2 regions of the Nonomuraea sp. C10 genome follow, and region 1 is predicted to be linked to the other one. Evidence: riboswitches for the same ligand, from Rfam matches in the RefSeq annotation. Region 1 holds a riboswitch; the other holds the start of a gene.
What was found. Region 1 has a riboswitch for cyclic di-AMP ahead of FR742_RS04490 (D-alanyl-D-alanine carboxypeptidase family protein). Riboswitches for the same ligand answer to the same signal wherever they lie in the genome.
Positions count from the first base shown of each region.

Region 2: it holds a riboswitch for cyclic di-AMP, as region 1 does, so the genes downstream of both, FR742_RS16880 (D-alanyl-D-alanine carboxypeptidase family protein) here and FR742_RS04490 (D-alanyl-D-alanine carboxypeptidase family protein) in region 1, are expected to answer to the same signal.

Region 1 covers NZ_VPFF01000001.1:958,499-961,697, forward strand. The annotation lists gene FR742_RS04490 (D-alanyl-D-alanine carboxypeptidase family protein) at 229-1,134, opposite strand; cyclic di-AMP (ydaO/yuaA leader) riboswitch at 1,146-1,288, opposite strand; gene FR742_RS04495 (SDR family NAD(P)-dependent oxidoreductase) at 1,393-2,067, opposite strand; gene FR742_RS04500 (IclR family transcriptional regulator) at 2,201-2,977, shown strand; gene FR742_RS04505 (fumarylacetoacetate hydrolase family protein) at 2,990-3,199, shown strand, end outside.
Region 2 covers NZ_VPFF01000001.1:3,691,542-3,694,740, forward strand. The annotation lists gene FR742_RS16870 (LacI family DNA-binding transcriptional regulator) at 1-562, shown strand, start outside; gene FR742_RS16875 (DoxX family protein) at 584-958, opposite strand; gene FR742_RS16880 (D-alanyl-D-alanine carboxypeptidase family protein) at 1,064-1,948, opposite strand; cyclic di-AMP (ydaO/yuaA leader) riboswitch at 1,961-2,094, opposite strand; gene FR742_RS16885 (hypothetical protein) at 2,203-2,643, opposite strand; gene FR742_RS45225 (family 43 glycosylhydrolase) at 2,864-3,199, shown strand, end outside.

The DNA of each region.
Region 1 (3,199 bases):
CGCGCGCACCCCCGTCCCGGCACCGCGCCTCGGCGCTCAATCGTGTTCAGGTCAGCCGGCACCGGCTCCACCATCTCTTTCCTTTCGAAGCCGGGGCCTGGACCTGCGACCGGCGAGTAGGCGCGTGCCGGACAAACCGTCCGCACGCGCCGTTTTCGACGCTAGCCGATCGTGCGGCCCCGGCTGCCACCAGGCCACATCTTCCCAGGCAACAAGCAGGAAAGGGACCTATCGGTGGCCCGCGTGCCCCCAGTCCAGCAGAGCCTGCGCGGTCTGGAAGCGGCGGCCGGAGTCGGTCTCGCCGAGGATCACGCCGACCAGGCGGTTGCCGTCGCGCTCGCCGGCGAAGGCGAGCGTGTAGCCCGCGTCCCTGGTGTAGCCGGTCTTCACGCCGAGGGCGCCCGGCGCGGCGAGGAGGCGGTTGGTGTTCTTCCACGCGTACGAGCCGTGCTCGGACGTCGACTCCACGGCGTGGTACCGGGTCGAGGTGATCTTCTTGAGGGTCGGGTCATCCAGCGTCGCCTTGGCGAGCGTCGCTTGGTCGCGGGCGGTGGAGTGGCCGCCGCCCCGGTAGGGCATGCCGTCGGCGTTCACGTACACGGTGTCGGTCATGCCGAGCTTGCGGGCGGTGTCGTTCATCTCGGCGACGAACCCGGGCACGCCGGGGCCGTAGGCACGGGCGAGCGCGTGCGCGGCGTCGGCGCCGGACGGGAGCATCAGCCCGTACAGCAGGTTCTCGACGGTGAGGGTGTCGCCGGCGCGCAGGTGGGCCACCGAAGCGCCGCCCTGGCTGCCGTACTCGACGTCCTCGGCGGTGATCGTGACCTTGTCCGTCGGCTTGGCCTGCTTGAGCACGGTGTAGGCGGTCATCGCCTTGGTGAGGCTGGCGACCGGCCTGCGCAGGTCGGCCTCCTTGCTGAAGTGCACCTCGCCGCTCTTCGCGTCCATCAGGTACGCGGCGCTGCCGGCCACGGAGGGGGCGTTGGCGAGGGGCCGCTCGACGGCCGCGGCCGGAGTGGCGGCCTGGGCGGCGCCGGCGGCGGTGGTCATGGCGCCCGTGGCTACGGCGAGGCCGAGCAGGGCACTGCTGATCCGATGGCTGATCCGATGGCTGATCCGATGGGTGAGACGCATGAAGGGATTGCTCCTAGCTTCCATGCCGCCTACCGGGTTAGCTGACGGGTTCGGGCGTGGAAGTGCCCTACGGCGCGAGATCGGGCGCCGATTCACCCCGGAATGAGAGTGGGTCCCCGGCTCCGCCGGATGGCGGATTAGGCGGCCGCGCGAAGGCGCGGTCCGGGCAGAACACAGCGGTCGCATGGCGGACCCCGCTGCTGCAAGCCTCAAACGTAGCAAAAAGGAATAAAACGGTCAAATGTTCGCCTATGAAGCTCAGTACGTGGCGCGTCCCCCGCTGATGTCGTACACGGCGCCGGTGGAGAAGCTGACCTTGTCGGAGGCCAGCCAGGCGATCAGTTCGGCGACCTCCTCGGGGCGGCCGACGCGGCGCATCGGGATGAGCCCGGTGATGTGCGCCAGCGCCTCCGGGCCGGTGTCGGCGTTCATCGGGGTCTCGATGACGGCCGGGGCGATCACGTTGGCCAGCACGCCGCTGGTGGCGAGTTCCTTGCCGAGCGACTTGGTCAGCGCGATGACGGCGGCCTTCGAGGCGGAGTACGGCGCCATGTTGGGGTTGCCGTCCTTGCCGGCCATGCTGGCGATGTTGACGACGCGGCCCCACCCGCGCTCGCGCATGCCGGGCACGAAGGCGCGGCAGGTGTGGAAGGTGCCGTCGACGTTGACCTCGAAGGTGCGCCGCCAGCCGTCGAGCGGGAGCTGCCAGAGCGGGGCGTTGGGGCCGACGATCCCGGCGGAGTTGACCAGGATGTCGACCGGGCCGATCTCGTCGGCGGCGGCCTGGACGGCGGCGGCGTCGGTGACGTCCACGACCAGGTCCGCGCCGTCGGCGATGTCGAGGGTGACGACCCGGACGCCGTCGGCTTCCAGGCGGACGGCGGCGGCTCTGCCCAGGCCGCTGACCCCGCCGGTGATGAGAGCGGTGCGCATGTCTCTTTCCAATAGTTGGAATCGATAACACATGAGTGGAACTGTCTGTGAGGCTAACCGGCTCCCGCCACCCGGGGAAGCCTTCTCCGCGAGCAACTTCCGTTTCCTGGAACGACGGTCTAACGTACGGAATATGCCCGAATGGACGGAGGAGCAGCGGCTCGTAGGCTCCGATCGCGTGCTGGCGGTGCTCGCGGAGCTGGCCCGTCACCCCGACGGGGTGGGGCTGGAGGAGATGGCGCGGGCGGTGGACAGCTCGAAGCCGACGGTGCATCGGGCGCTGGCCTCGCTGCGCCGGGCCGGGTTCGCCAGCCGGCACGGACACGGCCGCTACGTGCTCGGCGACGAGTTCCTGCGCATGGCCTTCGCCCACCACGAGGCCCGCCCCGACCACGTCCGCGTGACCCCGATCCTTGAGGCGCTGTGCGACCGGTACGGCGAGACGGTGCACTACGCGGTGCTCGACGGCCCCTGGGTCGTCTACCGCTCCAAGCTCGACCCGCCGTCCGGGGCGGTCCGGCTGAGCTCCGTCGTGGGCGGCCGCAATCCGGCCCACTGCACCGGCGTGGGAAAGATGCTGCTGGCCGCCGCCCTGCCCGACGAGGACGCGGTGCGCGCCTGGGTGGGCGACCGGACGCTGGAGCGGCCCACCGGCCGCTCCATCGGCACGGCCGGGGAGCTGCACGCCGAGCTGGTACGGGTCCGCAGACAGGGCTATGCCGTCGACGACCAGGAGAACGAGCCGGGCGTCAACTGTCTCGCGGTCCCGGCCTACCTGACCTCGCCCACCGTGCCCAGCGGCGCGATCAGCATCAGCGGCCTCGCCTACCGCACCCCCGTGCGGGCGCTCGTGGACGACCTGCCCGCCATCCTCGCCATCGTCTCCGGCGATCGGCCCCCTTCCAGCTAACGGAGAAGACACGTGCAGCTCATGCGCATCGGCGCGCCAGGCGCCGAGAAGCCCGTCGTCCGCGTGGACGAGACCCACTACATCGACGTCTCCGACGTCACCCCCGACTTCGACGAGCGGTTCTTCGCCCGGGGCGGCGCCGCCCTGCTCGCCGACCGGGTCGCGACAGGTCAGCCCCGCGCGTTCGCCGGCGAGCGCGTCGGCGCCCCGATCGCCAGGCCG
Region 2 (3,199 bases), 2.7 Mb from region 1:
CTCGTCGCGCCACTCCTACGGGTGCGCCGTCTCGGTGGACGACGTGCTCGGCGGCCGGCTCGCCGGGCGTCACCTGCTCGACCGGGGTCACCGGCGGATCGCCTTCGCCGGCGGGCCGTTCCCCGTCCGCCAGGTGGAGGACCGCCACCACGGCCTGGCCGGCGTGCTGGGCCCGGACAGCGAGCTGACCGTGATCCCGCTGCCGGACCTCACCGTCGCCACCGGCCGCCAGGCCGGCAAGGAGCTGGCCGGCCTGGCCCGCGAGGAGCGGCCCACCGCCGTGTTCTGCGCGAACGACCTGGTGGCGATGGGCGTGCTGCAGGAGCTCACCCAGCGCGGCCTGCGGGTCCCCGCCGACGTGGCGATTCTCGGGTACGACGACATCGACTTCGCCGCGGCGGCGGCCGTGCCGCTGTCGTCGATCCGCCAGCCGCGCGAGCAGCTGGGCCGCACCGCGGCGCTGATGCTGCTGGAGGAGGCCAACAGCCCCGGCGGCCACGAGCACCGTCACGTGGTCTTCCAGCCTGACCTGGTGGAGCGGGTCTCGACGGCGCACCCGTGAATCCCGGGCCGAGCTGTCACGTCAGAAGGCATGGGGGCCGAAGCGGCCCCAGGCCACGAACGCGGCCAGGACGAGCAGCACCACGTTGACGGCGATCGCCGGATGCTCCCCGCGCCGGCCGTGCGTGACCGCGGCGCCGATCATGACGATGACCAGCCCGGCCGCCGCCAGCGGGGTGAGGATCGGGACGACGCCGAACGTCGCCGGCAGGATCAGCCCGAGCGCGGCCAGCACCTCCAGCCCGCCGATGGCCTTGACCGCGCCGACGGAGAAGTCCTCCGTCCAGGCCAGGCCGGCGGCCGCGAGCCTCTCCTTGGGCTGCGCCAGCTTCATCAGCCCGGCCACACCGAACACGGCGGCCAGCAGGCCCGCGACGATCCACAGTGCGAGGTTCATGGGGGGTCCCGTTCTCACGCGGCTTGAAATGGTCAACAGGACCTTAGAGGGTGCGGCGGTCCGTCCGTACGAGCGGCCCTGGCCGGGCCGCTCGCACGGAGACCGCTATCGCTGTGCGGCCGCGGCGCCGGCCCAGCCGAGCAGGGCCTCGGCGGTCTGGAAGCGGCGGCTGGAGCTGGTCTCGCCGAGGAGGACGCCGACGAGCCGGCTGCCGCCCCGATCGGCGGCGAAGGCGAGCGTGTAACCGGCGGCGCGGGTGTAGCCGGTCTTGACGCCGAGCGCGCCGGAGGTGCCGAGCAGGCGGTTGGTGTTGCGCCACGAGTACGAACGGCGCTCGGAGGTCGCGGGGACGGTGTGGTACTGGGTCGAGGTGACCTTCTCCAGGGTCGGGTTCTCCAGCACCTTCTGGGCCAGGCGGACCTGGTCGCGGGCGGTGGAGTGGCCGCCGCCGCCGTAGGGCATGCCGTCCGCGTTGACGTACAGCGTGTCGTTCATGCCGAGTTGCCGGGCGGTGGCGTTCATCGCGGCCACGAACTCCTCGACGCCCGGCCCGTACGTGCGCGCGAGCGCGTGCGCGGCGTCGGCGCCGGAGGGCAGCATGAGCGCGTGCAGCATGTCCTCGACGGTCAGCGTGTCGCCGGCGCGCAGGTGGGCGACCGCGGCGCCGCCCCTGGCGGCGTAGCCGACGTCGGCGGTGGTGACCTCGACCTTGTCGGTGGGCTCGGCCCGCTGGAGCACCACGTACGCGGTCATCATCTTGGTGAGGCTGGCGACCGGCCTGCGCAGGTCGGCCTCCTTGCTGAAGTGGACCTGGCCGGTGGTGGCGTCGACCAGGTGGGCGGCCGTGGCCAGGACGGCGGGGGCGTGCGCGGCGTCGACGGGGGTGGCGACCGGCGGGGCGGCGTGGGCGGCGGTGCTGCCGGCGGTCAGCGCCGCGGCGGCGACGGCGAGGCCGATCAGCGCTCCGCCGAACCGGTGGGTGACGTTCATCTGGGGGCTTGCTCCTAGCTTCCATGCCGCCTACCGGGTTAGCTGACGGGTTCGGGCGTGGAAGTGCCCTACGGCGCGTGGTGCGCCGATTCACCCCAAGGGGAATGGGTCCCCGGCTCCGCGAACGGATTCGGCGGCCGTGCGCTCCCCGGGGGTGGGGCACGCACGGTCTGGGCAAATGAAGCCTCAACGTAATGCAATCTGACAAACGCCGCAACTCACCACAATTCGGATTTGACCGGCGCTATCGCCGGTCACGCTCCCGGCCGGACGACCATCAGCACGACCACGGCCGCCCAGACCAGGTTGTAGAAGCCGGCGAGCATGGACAGCGCGCGCAGCCGGCTCCCGTCGTCCGGGTCGCGCAGCGCGTCCCGCTGGCGCGGGTAGATCTGGGTGGCCAGCAGGACGGCCGCGACGCCGGTCAGCACCATCGAGGCGACGATCCAGAGCTCCCCCATCCGGCCCTGCGCGAGCGCCATCACGATGCCGACGGCGGGCACCACCAGACCGAACAGGCTGTAGCCGCGGGTGATGCGGTGCAGCGCGGCGGCCACGGACGGGCTGCGCTCGCCCTCGCCCGGTGGGCCCGCCACGGGGGCGTAGCGGGGAAACAGGCTCGCGGCCACGGCCGAGCCCCCGACGAACACGATGGCCGCCAGGACGTGCACGGACAGCAGGACGTGATCCCTCACGTTCGATCCTCCAACCTTCAGGGTTACTGAAGCTTAGCGGAAGCTTCAGGCACTCTGAAGGTTGTCCCACCTCCCAGCCAGCGGCGGAGGCGCCCTTGACGGTTGGGGTGTTGGCGTTAACACTTGGCACACGTCTCTCCACCAGCAAGTGAGCACGACGAAGCAACCAGTTGTGTTAGCGCTAACACAACCGGTCGACCCCACCCCCCAAGGAGTCCTCGTGTTGGCTTCCCTGCCGGGCACGGCGCGCCGGATCCTGACGCTCGCCGTCGTCACGATCGTCCTGTCAGCCCTGTTCACGACCGGCCGCGCCCAGGCGGCGCCCGGCCCGTCCTTCACCAACCCCGTCGTCCCGACGCCCAACAGCGCCGACCCGACGCTGGTCTTCCACAACGGCTTCTACTACTACGTCGCCACGACGTGGAACTCCGACGTGGTCATGCGCCGCTCGGCGACGATCGCCGGGCTGCGCAGCGCGCCCGAGCAGGTCGTCGTACGGACCGGCGGCAACACGATGTGGGCGCCGCACCTGGAGATGGTCGGCAGCCGCTGGTAC